Regions from separate parts of the Roseixanthobacter psychrophilus genome, predicted to be linked through region 1. Evidence: riboswitches for the same ligand, from Rfam matches in the RefSeq annotation. Region 1 holds a riboswitch; the other holds the start of a gene.
What was found. A riboswitch is a leader RNA that binds a small molecule or an ion and turns the genes downstream of it on or off. The one in region 1 is predicted to bind S-adenosylmethionine.
Positions count from the first base shown of each region.

Region 2: linked by a shared signal. The riboswitch ahead of V5F77_RS28185 (ChbG/HpnK family deacetylase) and the one ahead of V5F77_RS18985 (O-succinylhomoserine sulfhydrylase) in region 1 are both predicted to bind S-adenosylmethionine.

Region 1 is NZ_JBAFWT010000024.1:27,671-44,711, forward strand. It holds gene V5F77_RS18910 (ATP-binding protein) at 1-122, shown strand, start outside; gene pstS (phosphate ABC transporter substrate-binding protein PstS) at 250-1,293, shown strand; gene pstC (phosphate ABC transporter permease subunit PstC) at 1,419-2,405, shown strand; gene pstA (phosphate ABC transporter permease PstA) at 2,419-3,249, shown strand; gene pstB (phosphate ABC transporter ATP-binding protein PstB) at 3,298-4,122, shown strand; gene phoU (phosphate signaling complex protein PhoU) at 4,142-4,870, shown strand; gene phoB (phosphate regulon transcriptional regulator PhoB) at 4,876-5,577, shown strand; gene V5F77_RS18945 (hypothetical protein) at 5,859-6,233, shown strand; gene V5F77_RS18950 (tripartite tricarboxylate transporter substrate binding protein) at 6,460-7,443, shown strand; gene V5F77_RS18955 (GcrA family cell cycle regulator) at 7,686-8,198, opposite strand; gene V5F77_RS18960 (aspartate aminotransferase family protein) at 8,534-9,742, shown strand; gene argF (ornithine carbamoyltransferase) at 9,739-10,668, shown strand; gene V5F77_RS18970 (Hsp33 family molecular chaperone) at 10,787-11,788, shown strand; gene V5F77_RS18975 (TrkH family potassium uptake protein) at 11,829-13,325, opposite strand; gene apaG (Co2+/Mg2+ efflux protein ApaG) at 13,340-13,732, opposite strand; gene V5F77_RS18985 (O-succinylhomoserine sulfhydrylase) at 13,838-15,025, opposite strand; SAM riboswitch at 15,086-15,165, opposite strand; gene V5F77_RS18990 (2'-deoxycytidine 5'-triphosphate deaminase) at 15,200-16,357, shown strand; gene V5F77_RS18995 (FUSC family protein) at 16,432-17,041, opposite strand, start outside.
Region 2 is NZ_JBAFWT010000091.1:395-4,757, reverse strand. It holds gene V5F77_RS28190 (hypothetical protein) at 113-1,102, opposite strand; SAM-I-IV-variant riboswitch at 1,482-1,586, shown strand; gene V5F77_RS28185 (ChbG/HpnK family deacetylase) at 1,624-2,553, shown strand; gene V5F77_RS28180 (VPA1262 family N-terminal domain-containing protein) at 3,075-4,363, shown strand, end outside.

The DNA of each region.
Region 1 (17,041 bases):
TTGTGGCGCGTCATAGGGGGCGATTGGGGATCGAGAGCCGGCAAGATGCCGGGGCAACCTTTACGGTCCGCTTCGATCTCATCGAGGCTCCGAATAAAAGTATAGAAAAAACAATAGCATAAACTGTCATCGCCTTGTCACGTTGGGGTCATAGAACCGTGGCGGCGGGCCGTTAGAGTTAACCGGCCCCAATGTTGCGTCGCGGCAGATAGCCGACGGGCGACACCTATTGGTCAAGGAGAGAACCCCGTGAAGCTGACCACCGCTTTCGGCGCAGCAATTGCTGTTGCCGGCTCCCTTTTCGCTGGCGGAGCCTTCGCCGCCGACATCACCGGCGCTGGCGCCACCTTCCCGGCGCCCGTCTACCAGGCTTGGGCCGTCGCCTATAAGGAAAAGACCGGCACCGGCCTCAACTATCAGTCCATCGGCTCGGGTGCCGGTCAGACCCAGATCTTCAACCGCACGGTTGATTTCGGCGCGTCCGACGCGCCGGTCGACACCGCCAAGCTGGCCCAGCAGAACCTGCTTCAGTTCCCGGCGGTGATCGGCTCGGTGGTTCCGATCGTCAACCTCGACGGCGTCGAAGCCAACAAGCTCAAGCTGACGGGCCCCGTTCTCGCCGACATCTATCTCGGCAAGATCACCAAGTGGGATGACAAGGCGATCGCCGCGCTCAACCCCGGTCTGAAGCTGCCCAGCATCGGCATCGTGCCGACCTATCGTTCGGACGGATCGGGCACCACCTACGTGTTCGCCACCTACCTCGCCGACGTCAGCGCCGAGTGGAAGTCCAAGGTTGGCGCTGCCACCTCCGTGTCCTGGCCCGCGGGCGCCGGTGGCAAGGGCAATGAAGGCGTTGCCGGCACCGTCAAGAACACCAAGGGTGCCATTGGCTACGTCGAATATATCTACGCTTCGGCCAACAATCTCGTGACCACCGAACTGCAGAACAAGGCCGGCAAGTATGTCAGCCCCACCGTTCCCGCGTTCCAGGCGGCTGCTGCCAATGCGGATTGGGCGAATGCGAAGGATTTCGCCGCGTCCATGATCAACACCCCGGGCGATGCGACCTGGCCGATCACCAGCGCGACCTTCATCCTGCTGCCCAAGCAGCCGAAGTCCGCCGAGCAGGCCAAGGACGTGATGAAGTTCTTCGATTGGGCCTTCGAGCATGGCGGCCCGATCGCCGAGAAGCTGCATTACATCCCGCTGCCCAAGGATGTGGCTGAGCGCGTCCGCGCCGCCTGGAAGTCTGACGTGATGGTCGACGGAAAGCCGGTCTGGTCGAACTGATCGACCGTCCTTGTCATGAGGTAAGCTCGGGCCGGCTTCGAAGACATTCGCAAGCTGGCCCGGGGTCGATCCTGCTGCGCTTTGGGGAGTGCAGCAGGATGCTTTCACCAAAAGGAAAGACGACAATGGACGCAACGATGGCTGGGCTTCCTGGGAGTAGCGTTCAACCGGGGCACATCGGCACTGCCAAGCCTGTCGGCCGGATCGCCGATTTGGTCTTTGTCGGCCTGCTCTGGGGATGCGGCATCTTCGTGCTGGTGTTGCTGGGCCTCATCATCGCGATGCTTTTTGAAGGCGGCCTTCCCGCTTTCTCGGCTTTCGGCCTCGATTTCCTCTGGTCGGCGACCTGGAATCCCGTGACGGAGAAGTTCGGCGCCCTGGTCATGATCTACGGCACGATCTTCAGTGCCATCATCGCCGTCATCGTCGCGCTTCCGCTGTCCTTCGGTATCGCCTTCTTCCTCACGGAGATCGCGCCCCAGGTGATGCGTCGGCCGATCGGGGTAGCGGTTCAGCTCCTCGCCGCCGTCCCGTCCATCATCTACGGCATGTGGGGCTTCTTCATCATCTCCCCGCTCATGGCCGCCTATGTGCAGCCGCCCCTGATCGATTGGCTCGGTCCCATTCCGGTGCTCGGCGCCCTTTTCACGGGGCCTGCCCTGGGCGGCGGCATGTTGACCGCAGGCCTTATCATGGCGGTCATGATCCTTCCCTTCATCACGGCCATGTTCGTGGAGACGCTGGAATCGGTTCCCCCCATGCTGAAGGAATCGGCCTACGGCGTCGGCGGCACGACCTTCGAGGTGTACAAGAACGTGTCCGTGCCTTACGGTAAGACCGCCATGGTCGGCGCCGTGATGCTGGGCCTCGGTCGCGCGCTCGGCGAGACCATGGCCGTCACCTTCGTGATCGGCAATGCGACACGCCTCTCGGCCTCGCTGTTCGCGCCCGGCGCGACCATCGCCTCGACCATCGCCAACGAATTTCCGGAAGCCGCGCAGGGCTCGCTCAAGCTGGACTCGCTCCTCGCTCTGGGCTTCATCCTGTTCGTGATTTCCTTTATCGTCCTGGCGCTGTCGCGCTTCCTTGTCCGCTCCAACCTGAAGTCTTGAGGGGCCGGCCGCCATGTCGCTCGCAATCCGTCGCACCAAGGACCACGTTGTCAAAGCGGTGAGCACCGCGTTTGCCGGGATCGCCCTGTTTCTGCTGGCGTGGATTTTGTTCACCCTGGTCCAGAAGGGCCTTCCGGCCCTCGGGCTCAACGTATTCACCAAGATAACGCTGCCGCCGGGCCATAACGGGGGGCTTCTGAATGCCATCGTCGGGTCGCTGATCCAGATCGGCATCGCGATGGTCATCGGCACCCCCATCGGCCTCCTCGCAGGGACATTCCTGGCCGAGAATGGAAAGACCACGAAGGTTGGCCACGTCGCCAGGTTCGTGAACGACATCCTTCTCTCGGCGCCGTCGATCCTTGTCGGCCTGTTCGTCTATGCCTTCCTCGTCAACCCGTTCGGCGGGTTCTCCGGCTGGGCCGGCTCGGCGGCACTGGCGATCCTTGTGATCCCGGTGGTGGTGCGGACCACGGAGGACATGCTGAACCTGGTGCCCATCGGCTTGCGCGAAGCGGCCTATGCGCTCGGTGCGCCTCAATGGAAGGTCGTGATGATGGTGACCTGGCGCGCTGCGCGCGCCGGGATCATGACCGGCGTCCTGCTCTCCATCGCCCGCGCCGCCGGCGAGACCGCGCCGCTGCTGTTCACCTCGCTAGGCAACAATTCATGGTCGACCGATCTGTCGGCGCCGATGGCGAGCTTACCCATCGCCATCTATCAATATGCCGGCAGCCCCTTCGATGACTGGGTTGCCCTGGCCTGGGCCGGTGCCCTGCTCATCACGGTGTCCGTGCTGGTGCTGAACATCGTCTCCCGTCTCTTCCTCGCCCGGGCGGGCTGAGCGCCTGGACCCCTGGACAACCGCACATCAAGATCCAAGAGGCCGAAGATGAATTCCGCAGTGGACCCCACCTTCAACATCGCATCGTCCGTCTCGGCCAAGCCCGATGCGGTGCAGGCGCCGACCAAGATCAAGGTGGAGAAGCTCGATTTCTATTACGGGCAGAACCATGCGCTGAAGAACATCAATTTCGAGATCCCCGAGAAGCGCGTCACCGCGATGATCGGTCCCTCGGGCTGCGGCAAGTCCACCTTGCTGCGCGTGTTCAACCGCATGTACGATCTCTATCCCGGCCAGCGCGCCGAGGGTGGCGTCATGTTCGATGGGGTGAACATCGTCGGCAAGGACCTGGACCCGACCGTCGTGCGCACGCGCATCGGCATGGTGTTCCAGAAGCCGACCCCGTTCCCCATGTCGATCTATGACAACATCGCCTTCGGCGTGCGCCTGCACGAGAGCCTCAACAAGGCGAAGATGGACGAGCGGGTGGAAAGCTGCCTGCGCAAGGCCGCCATCTGGGAAGAGACCAAGGACCGCCTGCACACCTCGGCGCTCGGCATGTCCGGCGGCCAGCAGCAGCGCCTGTGCATCGCCCGCACCATCGCCGTGCAGCCGGAAGTGATCCTGCTGGACGAGCCCACCTCGGCGCTCGACCCGATCTCCACCTCGAAGATCGAAGATCTGATCGACGAGTTGAAGCAGGATTTCACGATCGTCATCGTGACCCACAACATGCAGCAGGCGGCGCGCTGCGCCGATATCACGGCCTTCTTCTATCTGGGAGAATTGGTTGAAGTCGCGCCATCCGACGTGATCTTCACCAATCCCAAGCAGATCAAGACCCGCGACTACATCACCGGCCGCTTCGGCTGAGCGAACAAGGATCTGCGAGATGTCCGACCATACCGTCTCGGCCTTCGATGCCGAGCTGAAGGAGATCGGCCGCAAGGTCGTCGAAATGGGTGGCCAGTCCGAGCGCATGGTGGCCGATGCCGTCGGCGCCCTGATCCGCCGCGATACCGCCGCCGCCCAGCGGGTGATCCTGCTCGACACGAGCGTCGATCACCTGCAGCGGGAAATCGAGGAAAAGGCCATCCTCTGCATCGCCAAGCGTCAGCCGGTCGCCAGCGACCTGCGTGACGTGGTGGCTTCGATCCGCATTGCTTCCGACCTGGAACGCATCGGCGATCTCGCCAAGAACGTGGGCAAGCGCGTGCTCGCCATCGAAGGGGAATACCATCCCCAGAAGCTGGTGCGCGGCGTCGAGCACATGTCCGACCTGGTGCTTGAGCAGCTCAAGGAAGTGCTGGACGCCTATGCCAGCCGCGACAAGGCCAAGGCCGTGGACGTGTGGGTGCGCGACAGCGGCATCGACACCATGTACACGTCCCTGTTCCGCGAGCTTCTCACCTATATGATGGAAGATCCGCGCAACATCTCGGTGTGCACGCATCTGCTGTTCTGCGCGAAGAACATCGAGCGCATCGGCGACCACGCGACCAATATCGCGGAAACCATCTATTACATGGTGTCCGGCCAGGTATTGTCGGACGAACGCCCGAAGGCGGATGTCTCCAGTGAGACCACCGTTGCTTTCCCGGGGGTTAGCCTTCAGGGGTAAAATCTGTGGCTGCGCGTATCTTGATTATCGAGGACGAGGAACCGCTGACCCTTCTGCTCCGCTACAATCTGGAGTCCGAGGGCTATTTCGTCGAAAGCGTCGGACGTGGCGACGAGGCCGAGACCCGGTTGCGCGAAAGCGTGCCGGATCTCGTGATCCTCGACTGGATGCTGCCGGGGTTATCGGGCATCGAACTGTGCCGCCGCCTGCGCACCCGTCCGGAAACGGAACGCCTGCCAGTCATCATGCTCACCGCAAGGGGCGACGAGACCGAGCGCGTGCGCGGCCTTGCTACCGGGGCTGACGATTATGTGGTGAAGCCCTTCTCCGTGCCGGAACTGTTGGCGCGCGTGCGCGCCCTGCTGCGCCGGGCGAAGCCGGAGCATGTCGCCACCCTACTGCGGGCCGGCGACATCGAGCTGGACCGGGAGACCCACCGGGTGCACCGCTCCGGCCGCGAGGTGCATCTCGGGCCAACCGAATTCCGCCTGCTGGAATTCCTCATGCAGAGCCCAGGACGGGTGTTCTCACGGGAGCAATTGCTCGACGGGGTGTGGGGGCAGGACGTCTATATCGACGAGCGCACCGTGGACGTGCATGTCGGCCGGCTGCGCAAGGCGATCAATCGCGGGCGCCAGTCGGATCCGATCCGCACCGTCCGTGGCGCCGGCTATTCCTTCAACGAGATGTTCGCCCGCGTTCACTGAGCGGATGACGAGGAAGGCCCATGGGTTGACTCATGGGTCTTCGGCCAAGCTTGGGCCTTCGGTCAAGCTAGCGCGGCGCCTGAGCGTAGCCCTCCCGGCCCCGTTCGGAAGCCGCTGGTATGATGCGGTCCGCGCTCAAGGCGGCATCATCCGAAGGTTGCGGTAGGTCATCCCAAACGAGGATATCGGCGTCCTCCCGTGTGATGGCCGCCCGATGGGGCCATGGCTAAACGTGAAGGCAACGGAGGATTTGGCCTCCAGTCTTCACGAGACCCTGCGCTATGGCCCAAGAGTCCCATCCCCTGCCGCCGTTCTCCGCGTCCGTATCCCGCGTGCGGACGGCATCCAACGCCAGCGCCGTGCGCCGCTGGAACGCGCTCCTGGCGGTGTGCCTCGGTGGCATGCTGCTCGCCTCGGCCTTCACCAGCGCTAGGGCGGGTGAGATCTCGCCGCCGCTGAATTGCGCGGAAGCCGCGTCGATCATCGCCCGCTCGGGCGCGGCGATCATCCGCAACTCACCGACCACCTACGACCGCTATGTGCGCGACGGCAGCTTCTGCGGCCCGGATGGGGCCACGACCCCGGCCTTCGTTCCGACCTGGGACAATCCGGATTGTTTCGTCGGATACAGCTGCGGCAATTTCCCTTCGCGCTAGCGCCGGAGCCGCTCAGGCTCAATCGCGCTCGGCGGCGAATCCCGCTCCAACTCTTGGATAGAGAAGGTTCACCGATCAGATGGGCCACTCAATCTGATCGGAACGTGTGCCAGGTGGCGCCGGATCGGCTGCTCCGCTCCTCCAAGCTGCGCCGATGGTCGAATAGGTGAGGGGCTTCTTCCTCAGCGTAATCTTGCCTTAAGATGCGCGCCGAGGAGACCCAAGCATGAAGAAAATCCTAGGCATCGTTGCCGTGGCCGCCACTTTGTTTTCAGGGGCGGCACAGGCGCAGGCGCCCGTGCAGCAAGATTATCCAAACCGGCCGATCCGGCTCGTTGTGCCGTTTGCGGCGGGCGGTTCCACCGACATCGTCGCCCGCATCATCGCTGCGAAGATGAGCGATATTCTCAAACAGCCCGTGGTGGTGGAAAATCGCGGCGGTGCCGGCGGCAATGCGGGGGCAGCCTCCGTCGCCCGCGCCGCGCCGGACGGATACACGGTGCTGATGGGCACGGTCGCCACCCATGCCATCAATCCCGCGCTTTACGCCAAGATGCCCTATGACCCGGTGAAGGATTTCGCGCCGGTCTCGCTGCTGGTGAATGTGCCCAATGTGGTGATCGTCCATCCCTCATTGAACGTGAAGACCACGGCGGAGCTGATCGCGCTGCTGAAGGCCAATCCGGACAAATATGAATATGCCTCCTCGGGCGTCGGCACGCCGCTGCACCTGTCGGGCGCGCTGTTCGAGAGCATGGCCGGCGTGAAGATGACCCATATTCCCTACAAGGGCGCGGGCCCCGCAATGCTCGATGTGGTCAGCGGCAATGTGAAGATCATGTTCGACAATCTGCCGTCCGCCATCGGCCAGATCCGCAAGGGCGCGGTGGTGGGCTTGGCTGTGACCACGAAGGAGCGCTCGCCGGCCGCTCCGGATATCCCGACCGTTTCGGAATCCGGCCTGCCGGGTTATGAGACCTATTCCTGGAACGCGATCTTCGCGCCGGCGGGAACGCCCATGGCCTATATCGACAAGCTGGCCGCGGCGGGCGCGCAGGCGGTTGCCGATCCTGAGGTCAAGGCGAAGCTGGCGGATCTCAGCGCCATCACTGTCGGCAGCAGGCCGGATCAGCTCGCCGCCCACGTGAAGTCTGAAATCGCCAAATGGGCGCCGGTGGTGAAGGCGTCGGGCGCCTCGGTCTCCGAATAATCATCGGCTATCCCGCCCCCCGCCTGCGGGGGGCGGCCATCTAAGACGCTGCCCCGCCTCGCGGGGGCGGCGATCAGGGAGGCGGTGCCGCGCCGGTTGGCGGCGCAAACGCAGTTCCTGTCGACCCGTCCAGGGAGGCCGGGCCCTTCAGCGCACCGGATCACATGCCGGTCTGTAGCGCTCGGCACCTTTTCTTAGGCGTGTCGGTGTCCGCGTCGCGCGCGGGCACCGAATGTGTGATGTCAGATCCGCGCCACCCGCCGGTCGCGCCGGCGATCCTGCGTCGGCTGGTAGGCCATGCGCGCATGGGTCGCGCAATAGGGCATCCCCGAGAGGCTGCGCCCGCCGCAGAAATAGAAGCTCTCCGTCCCAGGCTCGCCGATCGGCCAGCGGCAGGTACCTTCGGTGAGGTTCATGATGGTGCAGCGCTGCCCCATGGCGACGATATTGTCGCCGCCCACCGGACGTGGCGCAGGCGCGGGTGCCACGAAGGCTTCGAGAGCGGGCGCCAGGGCGGTGTTGCCGTTGGTCTGCGGACGTTGCGGGGGCTTGTTCACCGGCGCTTCGGGCCGTGCTTTGCGCGGACGGGCCGCAGGCGCGGTGGATTTCGCCCGGCCGGACAGGCCGAGGCGATGCACTTTGCCGATCACCGCATTGCGGGTGATGCCGCCCAGCTCGCCGGCGATCTGGCTTGCGGAAAGCCCTTCACCCCAGAGCTTCTTCAAGAGTTCGACGCGCTCGTCGTTCCAGCTCATCGCTCTCCTCCTTTGACTCTTCTCCCGCCCCCAGGCGCGCGATGGCGCGCGGGTTCGCAGGGCCCAACGTCACTTGGGGAACAGGCCGCACGACATATCGTGGTCGGCCACGAGCAAACTACAATATGCACGCCCGCCCGCACAGAGTCGGAATGCATTCACGGGCCGTTGTCCCCAAGTGGTTACGATCAGGTTAACCGCCGCGCTCTGTTGACCTCACGCGCGCGATCATTAGAATCCCTTTTTGTCGGGCCGCCCCGCGAGGGCGGCCTTTGGCGTTTCTGATGTCACGCGAAGCGCTCTTCGCTTCGCGCAACCCCAAGAGGAGGGGTCCCGTGATCACCCCCGTTCTGCCGACCTATGCGCGCATCGACCTTGTTTTCGAGAGGGGAGAGGGCTGCTGGCTCGTCACGACGGACGGGCGACGCTTTCTTGATTTTACTGCCGGCATCGCCGTCAACGTGCTGGGTCATGCCCATCCTTATCTGGCGGCGGCGCTCTCCAAACAGGCCGGAAAGCTCTGGCACACCTCCAATCTGTTCCGCATCGTCGACGGCGAGCGCCTCGCGGAGCGGCTGAAGGCGGCCACCTTCGCCGACACCATGTTCTTCACCAATTCCGGTGCGGAAGCGCTGGAGTGCGCCATCAAGATGGCCCGGCGCTACCAATATGTGACCGGCGCCGAGACGAAGAACCGCATCATCACCTTCGAGGGGGCGTTCCACGGCCGCACGCTCGCGACCATCGCCGCCGGCGGCAACCCGAAGTATCTGGAGGGCTTCGGCCCCGACATGCCGGGCTTCGACCAGGTGCCGTTCGGCGATATCGCAGCGGTGAAAGCGGCGATCGGGCCGAATACCGGTGCCATCCTGGTGGAGCCGATCCAGGGCGAGGGCGGGGTGCGGGTGCCGCGGGCGGACTTCCTGCCGCAGCTTCGCGCGCTGTGCGACGCGCACGGCATGCTGCTGGTTCTGGACGAGGTGCAGAGCGGCGTCGGCCGCTCGGGCCGCCTGTTCGCGCACGAATCCGCAGGTATCGTGCCGGACATCATGGCCGTGGCGAAGGGCATCGGCGGCGGCTTCCCCATGGGCGCTTGCCTCGCCACGGAAGCCGCGGCGAAGGGCATGACGCTCGGAACCCACGGCTCCACCTATGGCGGCAACCCGCTCGCCATGGCGGTGGGCAATGCCGTGCTGGATATCGTGCTGGCCGAGGGCTTCCTCGACCGGGTCCAGGCGATTTCCACCCAGCTTGTGCACACCCTCACTGAGATCATGAACCGTCATCCCGCGGTCATCGCTGAGGTGCGAGGTCGCGGACTCCTGCTCGGCCTCAGGGCGCAAGGTCCCGCTGCCGAACTGGTGCTCGCCCTGCGCGAGGAGGGCCTGCTGGCCCCCGGCGCGGGAGACAATGTGGTTCGACTTTTGCCGCCGCTCATCCTCAGCGAGGACGAGATCGCCATTGCCGCCGAAAAGATCGAGGCCGCCTGCGTGCGGATCGAGGACGGCTTGGCAATGGCCCCGGCGAAGGGAGCCGCCGAATGAAGGACAATGGCGTGCGTCATTTTCTCGATCTGACGGAGATCCCGCCCACCGAGCTGCGGCGGGTTCTCGAAATGTCGAAGGACCTCAAGGCCAGGCGGAAGTCCGGCGAACGCGAGCGCCCGCTGGCCGGCAAGTCGCTGGCCATGGTGTTCGACAAGCCGTCCACCCGCACCCGCGTCTCGTTCGACCTGGCCATGCGCCAGCTCGGCGGCGACACGGTGATGCTCACCGGCGCGGAAATGCAGCTCGGGCGCGGCGAGACCATCGCCGACACCGCCCGCGTGCTGTCGCGCTATGTGGACGCCATCATGATCCGCATCCTCAGCCATGAGGATCTGTTGGAACTCGCCGCCTATGCCACCGTGCCGGTGATCAACGGTCTCACGCGCGTGTCCCATCCCTGCCAGGTGATGGCCGACGTGATGACCTTCGAGGAGCACAAGGGCCTGATCACCGGGCGCAAGGTCGCCTGGACCGGGGATTCCAACAATGTGCTGGCGTCCTGGATCCATGCCGCCCACTGCTTCGACTTCGAGTTGAACGTGGCGACGCCGAAGGAATTGTCGCCGCGCCAGGCCCTCAAGGAGTTCGTGAAGAAGACCAAGGCGCGGGTGAAATTCATCCGCGACCCCGAGGCGGCGGTGGAGGGCGCGGACTGCGTGCTCACCGACACCTGGGTCTCCATGGGTGACAAGGAGGCCGAGCGGCGCCACAATCTGCTGAAGCCTTATCAAGTGAATCGCGCGCTGATGGCGCGTGCCAATCCTGGCGCCATCTTCATGCACTGCCTGCCCGCCCATCGCGGGGAGGAAGTGAGCGACGAGGTCATGGACGGCCCGCAGTCGGTGGTGTTCGACGAAGCGGAGAACCGCCTGCATGCCCAGAAGGGCATTCTGGCCTGGTGCTTCGATACGCCCTCCGCGTGAGGCCATCGCCTGGGGCTATGGACGGCGCGCAGGATCGGACGGCGAGATCGTGCGCGTCGCGCCTGACGCAAAACCCATGCAGCACCGGTCGCAAGCCGGTGCTGTCGTATGAGGTGCCATGACCAACGAAACACTCTCCACGCCGCGTGCGGAGGCACCGGACAATACCGTCCTGCCGTTCCAGGTGGACGCGCTCGACATTCGCGGCCGCGTGGTGCGGATCGGCTCCATGCTCGATGCGCTGCTGGTGCATCACAATTATCCCGATGCGGTCAAGCGCGTCGTCGGCGAGGCGGCGGCGCTGACCATATTGCTGGGATCGTCCCTGAAGTTCGACGGCCGCTTCATCCTCCAGACCCGGACCGACGGGCCGGTGGACATGGTGGTGGTGGATTTCGTCAGCCCGGACAAGGTGCGCGCCTATGCCCGCTTCGATGCCGATGCGGTGGCGCAGGCGGAGGCCGGCAATGCCGCCGCTCCCGCCACCCTGCTCGGGCGCGGCCATCTCGCCATGACCATCGACCAGGGGCTGTCCGCCAATCGCTACCAGGGCGTGGTGGCCCTGGAGGGCGAGGGCCTGGAAGCGGCCGCCCACCAGTATTTCCAGCAGTCCGAGCAGATCCCGACCCGCGTCCGCCTCGCGGTGGGCGAGGAGATCAAGCCCGGCGGCGGGCCGTCCGCCTGGCGCGCCGGCGGCCTCCTGGCCCAGTTCCTTCCTGCCGAGGCGGGACGGGCGGCGCAGGGCGATCTGCATCCCGGCGATGCACCCGAGGGCAGCGCGCTCGACGACCTGACCCCGGACGATGCCTGGGTGGAGGCGCAGTCGCTGGTGGGCACGCTCGAGGACGTCGAACTGCTCGACGATGCCTTGCCGAGCGAAGCACTGCTCTATCGCCTGTTCCATGAGCGCGGGGTGCGGGTGTTCGAGCCCCAGCCGGTGATCGCCCATTGCACCTGCTCGCGCGAGCGGGTGTTCGGCGTTCTCTCGTCCTTCAGCCGCGAGGAGCGCGGCGGCATGGTGCAGGACGACGGGCGGATTTCGGTCACATGCGAATTCTGCGGCCGCAGTTATGGCTTCGCGGCCGAGGAAGTACTGGGCGGCGATGACGCGGCGTCCTGACGCCTTCTGACGCTCAAGGTCCGACGTCGCTTCTGGGGGCTCACCGCACCCAGAAGCGCGGCAGCAGCAGCACCAGCACCGTGAGGATCTCCAGGCGCCCGAGCAGCATGGCGAGCGTCAGCAGCACCAGCGCGCCCTCCGGCAGGCCGGCATAATTGCTCGCCGGACCGACAATCGGCCCGAGCCCCGGCCCGACGTTCGCAAGGCAGGCGATGGTGGCCGAGAGCGCGGTGCGCACATCGAGCCCCATGCAGTTCAGCACCGCCGCGACGATGCAGAAGGTCGCGAAATACAGGAAAACGAAGCCCAGCACCGAGGCAACGATATCGTCGGCCACCGGCGCCCCGCCATAGCGGATCGGGAACAGGCCGTTCGGGTAGGAGATGCGCTTGAGGTGTTGGCGGATCGCCTTGGCGGTGATGGCGATGCGAAGCGCCTTCAGTCCGCCCGAGGTGGATCCGGTGCAGCCGCCGAGGAACATCAGCACCAGGAACAGCGCGTCGGAGAGCGGCCCCCAATTGGTATAGTCCACGGCCATGAAGCCGGTGGTTGAGATCAGCGAGGCGACCGTGAACAGGGCGCCGCGAAACGCCACCTCGCCATGCGCCACCCCCTGCACGGTCTGCTGGACGAACGAGGCGAAGGTGAAGGCCGCCACGATCGCCAGGAACAGGCGCACCTCGGAATTGGTGAACAGCCGCGTCACATCGCCCGAGAGCGCGCGGATATAGAGCGGGAACGGCAGGCTCGCCAGCAGCATGAACACCACGGCCACATAATCCACCGCCGGCGTGGTGAAGACCTGGAGCGAGCTGTCGGAATTGGCGAAGCCGCCGCTGGACATGGTGGACATGCCGATGGTCACGGCATTGAACAGGGTGAGGCCCGCGACCGCATAGCTTGCGATACAGGCGAGCGTGAGCAGCACATAGGCCAGCAGCAGGCCCTTGGCGATGGCCCCGGCGCGCGGCAGGAACTTCTCCGATTTGTCGGAGGATTCCATGCGGAACAATTGCATGCCGCCGACGCTCAGCGTGGGCAGGACGGCGATGGCGATCACCACGATGCCGACCCCGCCGAACCAATGCAGCAAGGCGCGCCACAGCAGGATGCCGGGGGTCTGGTCGTCGAGCCCGGTCATGACCGTGGAGCCGGTCGTGGTGAGGCCGGACATAGCCTCGAACACCGCATGCACCGGGCTGAGCCCCGCCTTGCCCCACATGAAGGGAAGGGCGGCGAAGGCGGTGAGAACCACCCAGACCGAACTGGTCAACAGGAACGCCTGGCGCAGGTCCAGCCGGCGGAAATTGGCGCCGCGGCCGGTGACGCACAGGAGGACCCCGACGAAGACGGTCACCGCCGAGGTGCCGACGAACACCTGTTGTTCTCCCGAGCGGGCGGAATAATCCACCAGAGCGGGCAGCAGCATGCTCACGCCCAGGATGACCACCACCGCCCCGAGGGCCGCAGCGATGGGCCGCGCGTCAAGCGGCTGCGTGGCCTCGGCGGAGATGGTGGGAGCCTTGACCGCTTGCATGGGGGGCTAACATCTCAATTGAGGATGCGGCGCATGTCCGGCATGTCGAGGGAGAAAGCCGGGATCTCCACGGAGAAGGATTCGCCCTCCTCGGTCAACATCTCGTAATGCCCGCTCATGATGCCCATGGCGGTCGCAAGCGGCACGCCGGAGGTGTATTCGAAGCGCCCTCCGGGAGGGAGCACCGGCTCCTCGCCGACGACGCCGGGGCCGCGCACCTCTTCCACATGGCCATGGGCATCGGCGATCACCCAATGGCGTGCCTTCAATTGGACCACGCTCCCGCTTAGATTGACCACCTCGATGGTATAGGTCCAGAAAAAGCTGCCTTGCTCCGGGTCCGAGCGCTCCGCCACGTAGCGCGGCGTCGCCGTCACCTGGATCTGGCGCGTCGTCGCCCGATACATCCCAACCCCCTCGTATTCGTCCGTGTCACACACAGTGAACCCGCGAAGCGTCCCGGGCGCAACTGCGGCATGCGGTGGGAGACTCGCGGGGCGGGTGACTCGGCGTCACACCTGCCCCAGGGCCTGCGTGAGGTCGGCGATCAGGTCGCCCGGATGCTCCAGGCCGACGGAGAGGCGGACAAGTCCGTCGGATATGCCCATCTCAGCCCGCGCCTCGGGGGTGAAGCGCTGATGGGTGGTGGTGGCGGGGTGCGTCAGCAGGCTCTTGGAATCGCCGAGATTGTTGGAGATGCGGATCAGCCGCAGCGCGTTGGCGAAGCGGAACGCGCCTTCCTTGCCGCCACCGACCACGAAGGTGGTCAGCGTGCCGCCGCCCTTCATCTGCCGCCGCGCCAGCTCCGCCTGGGGATGGTCGGCGCGGAAGGGGTAAAGCACCTTTTCCACCTTGGAGGAGGTGGCGAGCGCATCAGCGATGGTGGCGGCGCTCGCCTGCTGGCGCTCCACGCGCAGCGCCAGGGTCTCCATGCCCTTCAGCAGCACCCAGGCGTTGAACGGCGAGATGGAGGGGCCGGTCTGGCGCAGATAGGTCTGCAGACCCTCGGTGACGAAGGCTTCCGACGACAAGATCACGCCGCCGAGGCAGCGGCCCTGGCCATCGATATGCTTGGTGGCGGAATAGACCACCACGTCGGCGCCGAGTTCGAACGGCTTCTGCAGCAGCGGTGTGGCGAACACATTGTCCACCACCAGCCGCGCCCCGGCGGCATGGGCGATCTTCGCCACCGCCGCGATGTCGATGATCTCCAGCGTCGGATTGGTGGGGCTTTCCAGGAACAGCACCTTGGTGTTGCTTTTCACCGCCGCTTGCCAGGCATTGATATCGGTGCCGTCCACCAGCGTGGTCTCGACCCCGAAGCGCGGCAGGAATTCCTCGATGATCCAGCGGCAGGAGCCGAACAGCGCGCGGGCGGCCACCACATGGTCACCGGCCTTCAACTGGCAGATCAGCGCGGCATTCACCGCCGCCATGCCCGAGGCCGTGGCACGGGCGGCCTCGCATCCCTCCAGCAGCGCCATGCGGCTTTCGAACATGGCGGTGGTGGGATTGCCGTAGCGCGAATAGATGAAGCCGGGATCCTCGCCCTTGAACCGCGCCTCGCAGGATTCCGCATCGTCATAGACGAAGCCCTGGGTCAAATAGAGCGCTTCCGCCGTCTCGCCATAGGGCGAACGGGTGGTGCCACCCTGAACCAGCAGGGTATCGGGATGGAGGGTGGAGAAATCCGGGGGGATATGGGCCAAGGTCTTCGAGCCTCAACTGAGGCCGAGGACGTGTAGGAAAGGGCGAAATGCCCTTCACGATCCCCGGCCTTTTAGCGATTTATTTAGCGTGGCAGCAAGCCGGCCGGCTCAAATTCACCACGGAACCGCATCAGTTAAAGCGCCTGGCGCCCTTGGCGTCAAGGGATGCGTCCGTTAAACCGAACGCAGGACAGGGGAGGCGGATCGCAGGTGGACCAGCTCAAACCGGGCATCTTGCCGTCACAGGCCATTGCCGCGCTGCACGAGGCCGGTGGCATCGTCGCGAAGCGGCCGTTCGACGACGATCAGATCCAGCCGGCCAGCCTCGATCTGCGGCTCGGCCGCACCGCGTGGCGCATCCGCGCCAGCTTCCTGCCGGGTGCGGGCATCAGCGTGAAGGAGCGGCTGGAGGATCTCGCGCTCCATAAGCTGGATCTCGCGGACGGCGCGGTGCTGGAAACCGGCTGCGTCTATCTGGTGCAGGTGTTCGAGAAGCTGAAGCTGCCGGCCGATGTCTCCGCCGCCACCAATCCGAAAAGCTCCACCGGCCGGCTCGATGTGTTCACGCGCGTGATCGCCGACGGCGCGCGCGCCTTCGATGCCATTCCGGCGGGATATGAGGGGCCGCTGTTCCTCGAAATTTCCCCCCGCACGTTTCCGATCCTCGCGCGCACCGGCTCGCGCCTGTCGCAGGTGCGGTTTCGGCGTGGGGTCTCCCGGCTCTCCGACCTGGAACTGCTGACGCTCCAGCGGATGGAGCATCTGGTGGATGCCGAAAAGCCCGACGTGGTCGGCGGCGGCATCGCGGTGGGCGTGGATCTCGCCGGCGAGGCCTGGGGCGGGCTGCTGGGCTTCCGCGCCAAGCGCCATACCGGAGTCGTGGACGTGGACCGCCGCGCCTTGCTCGATGTCGAGGATTTCTGGGAGCCGATCCGGGCGCGCGGGCGCACCAGCCTGGTGCTGGATCCCGATGCCTTCTACATTCTCGCCTCGCGCGAGGCGGTGCAGGTGCCGCCGGATTTTGCCGCCGAAATGGTGCCGTTCGATCCCCTCGTGGGCGAATTCCGCGTGCATTACGCCGGCTTCTTCGACCCCGGCTTCGGCCATGCCGCGGCGGGCGGAAGCGGCGCGCGCGCGGTGCTGGAGGTACGCTCGCGCGAGGTGCCCTTCATCCTCGAACACGGCCAGACCGTGGGCCGCCTGGTGTACGAGCGCATGTCGGCGCGGCCGACGGCCCTCTATGGCGAGGGGCTCGGCTCCAATTACCAGGGGCAGGGGCTGAAGCTCTCCAAGCATTTCCGCCCGTTCGCGCCGGCCGCCTGATCCTGGAGCGGTGCACGGGACGCGCGAACCGCTCCCGTTCGGGACGGGCCCGCATTCGCTTTACCCGAGCCGCTCTAGGCGGCTTCCCGCTCGCGCTCCCGCACCGCTGGCTTCGCGGCAGGGCGCGCGGGGATGGGATTGAGCACCGTTCCGAGATCGCCCAGCGGCCGCAGCACGGCTTCCGAAAAGCTGAGATAATCGGCGAGGAACGGCAGCAGGCGGCGGGCACTCTGGTCGGTGGCCATCTCCATCGCCACCGAAACCGCGGCATCGAGTTCCGGGGCTGTGCCGGGATTGGCGGCCGGCGTCGCGAGGCCCAAGGCCTGATCGAACGCTGAGAGCGTGCGTGCCCGCGCCGCTTCGAGGATCGTCACGGTCTCCGGCGGCGGCGACAGCGAATCCAGCCGGTGCGCGACATCCTCCAGCAACGCCAGATAGGTGATGAGGATTTCCAGGGTCGAGACCAGGGTCACCACGTCTCCGGCGGAGCGGAAGCCAAGCGAGGTCTCCGCGCCGAGGTGGGGCAGGCGCTCCGACAATTGCCTGAGATCGGCCGACAAGGCGGCGGTGACATTGCCGATTTCTCCGTGCATGCCACCCTTGCGCGGCCAGCAATTGGCGAAGGCGGTGCGACACTGGCTGACCATGCTGACCACCTGGTTGCGGATCTGGTCCGCGACATAG
Region 2 (4,363 bases), on a different contig from region 1:
GCCTCCCACTTATGAGATTGGCCTCGACGCCGCCTCCGATTTGGTCGAAATCCCTATTTGAAGGGGCCTCTAATGAAGCAACTTGCGGCGGGCGACCTTACGCCTCGACTCATCAGTCATGCCCTGTGACCAGATCCCTGGAAAAGAAGGCGATTTCAGCATCGAGGTGCTGAGGGCATCGGCTGTTACCTTGTTCGCGATCCTCCTCCGTGACGACCTCGTTGCACACCTCGCAGCGAAGCTCGTAGCCGTCCCGGCGGCACACTGCGCAAGCGCCTTCGTCGACGACGACCGCGACCTCACCGCAGACGTCACATTTCAAGAGCGGTGGCATGCCTCCCTGTGTCGCGGCGACATAGAGGTTTCGGGCGAAGTGGCTCACCAAGGTTGGCCAAATCTGGCCTTTCGCCGGGAAGGTCATGGGGCATACGCGACACCTGAGGCGAGCTGTGTCCTGGTCGGTGTCGGCGGGGTCCTCTAGTTCGACGAGCGCAGACTTGCAGACCGCGCACACGAGCTCTGTCGCGGCGGCGAGGCGCATTGTTGGCGACCGCCAGCGCAGCGTGCGGGTCGAGGCCTGGCATCGGACCAATTCGTCCTGAAACACGCTCTCGTTGGAGAGAAGAAACTCCCAGGTGTCGGACTCCAGCGCTTCCGCCGGATCGAGGCCGAGGACGTCGAATAGGCGGCGAATCATCATCGCCGACTGCGCGACGACCTCCCGTAGGTCGTCGGGACTGCCTGCGAACCGGTAGTGCTCCAAGACATTGCGATGCCTCGTCAGCTTTCGCAGGGGCACCCAATCGAGCTTAATCCCAAGCTGGCCGAACCGCTCGATAATCTGCTGCTCGTCTACGGTCTTCTCGCCCTGGCCCTTGAAGACGAGGTTGCCGGCAGCATCGAGTCCTGGGGTGATGCGGGCCTTGATGAGCACCTCGTCGCTTCCAGCCGGCGACAAGGCGCGGAGCTTCTCTTTGCAAAGGAGGAGAACCCCCGCCCGGACGTTACGTACGGCGGAGATCAGCCGTCGCGGGTCCGATGAACGGAAATCCTCAACGCCAATCTCGATCGATTGCACTGCGCTCGTGAGCAGGGACTCCATGGTCCAGGTAGCCCTCTATGGCGGGGTATAGACGCGCAGGACGCGCCAGAAGCAGACCTTGCCAACTGCGTGCCCGAACGTCCGTTATGGGGCCGGTGGCAGACTGGCCGGTCTTGGCTGCCGCTGTGCCGATAGCCGCCGTTCTGCAGCCGACCCCTTGATTGTCATTCAACCGGTCGTTGGAGTGATCCCGAAACCCGCCGTTCGAGACGACCGCGCGCAGTTTCGGGAAAATCCACTCGGGAACAGATTTCGGGAAAGCGGCCTCGCCGGACGCATCGGGCTGTGGGAGCCGCCTGGACTGTCCCGTAAAGGGCTCCCAGTCCGGGAACGGCGCGAAGGAGCGAATTGTGGTGCCGAGTGGCAACCAGTAGAGTGGTATCAGCATCAAGAGTTGGGGCGACGCCCAACACCAACCTGCCGATCCAGGCAAGGTGGTGCCCTGCAAGGGGATGTGGCCGAGCCGGCAACTAAACGGAGCAAGCCACAAAGCGTCGAACCAGTGCGAGAAGCGACGCTGCATGTCTATGAATGACCCAACCCTTGCCGAGCGGCTTGGATTTAGCCGTGAGGACCGGCTTCTCATCGTCAACTGCGACGACGTGGGATCGAGCCATAGCGCCAACGTGGCAGCGTTTCGAGCCATGACCTGCGGCATCGCCACGGGTGCCTCGCTGATGGTCCCCTGCCCTTGGGCGACCGAGGCGGCGCGCATGTTTCGGGGCTTGCCGCTTGGCGTTCATCTAACCCTGACCAGCGAACATCCGGGCTATCGCTGGCGGAGTCTCACCGGAGCTGTCTCGCTACACGATGCTGACGGCTTCCTGCCTGCCACAACGGCGCTTGCCGTGGCGCAGCAGGACGACGAGGACGTGCGCTCCGAATGTTGCGCCCAGATCTATGCGGCCTTGGCATGGGGCGTTGATGTTACTCACATCGACACGCACATGGATGTCCTCCATGCGAGCGAATCACTATTCGCGATCTACCTCGACCTTGCCGAGCAATTCGACGTCCCAATCAGGCTTCCTCTCCATGCGCCCTTTTCGACGCGCGAACTGGCGGCGGCGCGGGGAGTGTTGTCAGTGGATCATTTAATCTACACTTGGCCGCGCCCCACCCGCGACGTGATGTTCGAGGCGTGTGCTAACCTACCTCGCGGCGTAACGGAGCTGTTTGCCCACCCGGTCTTGGAAGGGGAGGAGCTGCGGGGCTACGACTGTCACCATGCGGGTATTCGCGTGCATGACGCCGCGACGCTGAACGATCCCAGCGTTGCAGCCCTGCTTGATCGGCAGGGAATCACGCGAATTAGCCATCGAGAATTGCGGACAGTGCAGCGAGAAAAAACACTTAGCCTTCCCGTTTCATCATCCTTTTCGAGAAAGCCGGGGCGTGAGGGCAACGGCGGCTATCGTTCATCGCTATCCCGAAACTGGCGTATCGCCTAACCAACCCGGTTCGGTCGTTGGCGTCTGTCAGACCGTAGCCGGGAAATGATTTCCGAGGCACATCTGGGGCCGGCTACCGACCGTCGGCTTCTGGCGCGGGATCGGCAAAAGCTGCCGCGCAAAATTCGGGCACACGACTTTTTATCGATCGGCGTAGTTTGGATCCAACTCGGGGAGCCACCGTCTTTCGTACGCTACGACGCGCTATGGCCGCCGAACTCCGTCGACAGTACGATGTAATTTACAGCTTGAGGGGCGTCTCCTGCTCCCGATAGGCTGTGCGCAAGAAACAGACGCCGGAGTGGGGCCGAAAACACGACGCTCCACTTGCCGGCGAGGTGGGGATAAGGCGCGCTATTAGTCCGCCTGGAAGGAGATCTGACTCGCGTCCATCGACAGACCCTACCATATTCCACCTCATGCAATCGACGGCTTCCCCTAGGCCGGCGTCGCCGCCAGAGCGATGGCCGCCTCTTGTCCCTGGCGACTACAACGCTGGCGTATTGCGCCTGGTCACACTCGTGCGCGACCGGGTGAACCATCTGCTGTTCGCTTCGGTTGAGCTGTTGCCGACCGAAATGCCAGCTCCCCCAAATCCGCCAGGCGGCGGCTGGTGGGACAACTTCGGTGGCGATCGGCTGTGCGTAGGTCGGACCGCGCTGCGTTTGGCAGATGCGCTCGACTGGTACGAGGCCTTGAAACAGGGGCGCGCTACTATTCCGGGCAAGGCCTTTGCGATCACCGCCTCGGCGCTAGGTCCTGAACCCGACTACGACGGGTTTACGGTCCTCGCGGAGCCGCCGCCCTTCTCGCCATCATGGCACGGGCGGCCGCGGCTACATCGCTTGGTGCCGATGGCGGCTCTGGCCGAGCCGGTTCAAGCGCTGCGCGATAGCATGGTCAACGTCAGCGCCGAAGGCCGCGCCCGGCAATGGCTTCGTGACCACATCCATTTTGATTTATTGGCTTATGATGACTGGTTGGGCTCGGGCGTTCTGATTGCGCCTAATCCGTTGCTGCGCGGCTTTGGCGCGCGCATCGTCAATCGGTCGGTGACACCAGAGACCCTGGAGCTTGGCGGCACCCCGCGACGGGGTGCCAATGTCACGTCACTGCGAATGGCGGTCGAAGAGGTTCGCGCGGGAGCGCCGGCGTGGCGCGCCGAAGGCTCGCCAAACGCACTTGGCCGCTTCCGCGCTCCAGCGCCCTCCCAGGTCGCCATGGTGCGCGAGGAGTTGTTCTGTCCCGTACGCGGCGTATTGGACCGCGAGCCGCCGGCCTTCTTCTTCCGCAGCGTCTCTGTCTCCTCCTCTGTGGGAGCTGAGGCCAAGGCTCGTTACGTCGACCCACCGACACGTGCCCCTGATGCGGGTGCGCGCACGGTGTATGTCCGACCCGCCCCAGCGCGGCAATCTGAGCCCCCTATGACACCCTTGCGGGCGCTCGAATGCCTCCAGGACGCGCGGGCCGAGCGGCAGGGCGCGCTACGGCCTGCGGAGGCCCCGCAAATCCCACCCGGCGTTCGCCTGTTTGAGCACAATCGCGAGGAGACAGTGGATTGGATGTGCGGGCTGATCGCCCGCGCACGCTCTCACGTCCTATTCGTTGACCCTTACTTGGACGCTGACGACCTGCAGCAGTTCGCGACGGCCACCCAGTACCAGGGCGTCTCGATCCGCGGCCTGATCAATCCTCGTCCCCGCCGTCACAAGCGTGTCGACCCCAACGGCGACAGCTTCGGCGATCTCATGCTGAAGAAAATCGCGGCCTTCCGCGACCCGGCCCAAGAGTTCGGCGAGATCGACATCCG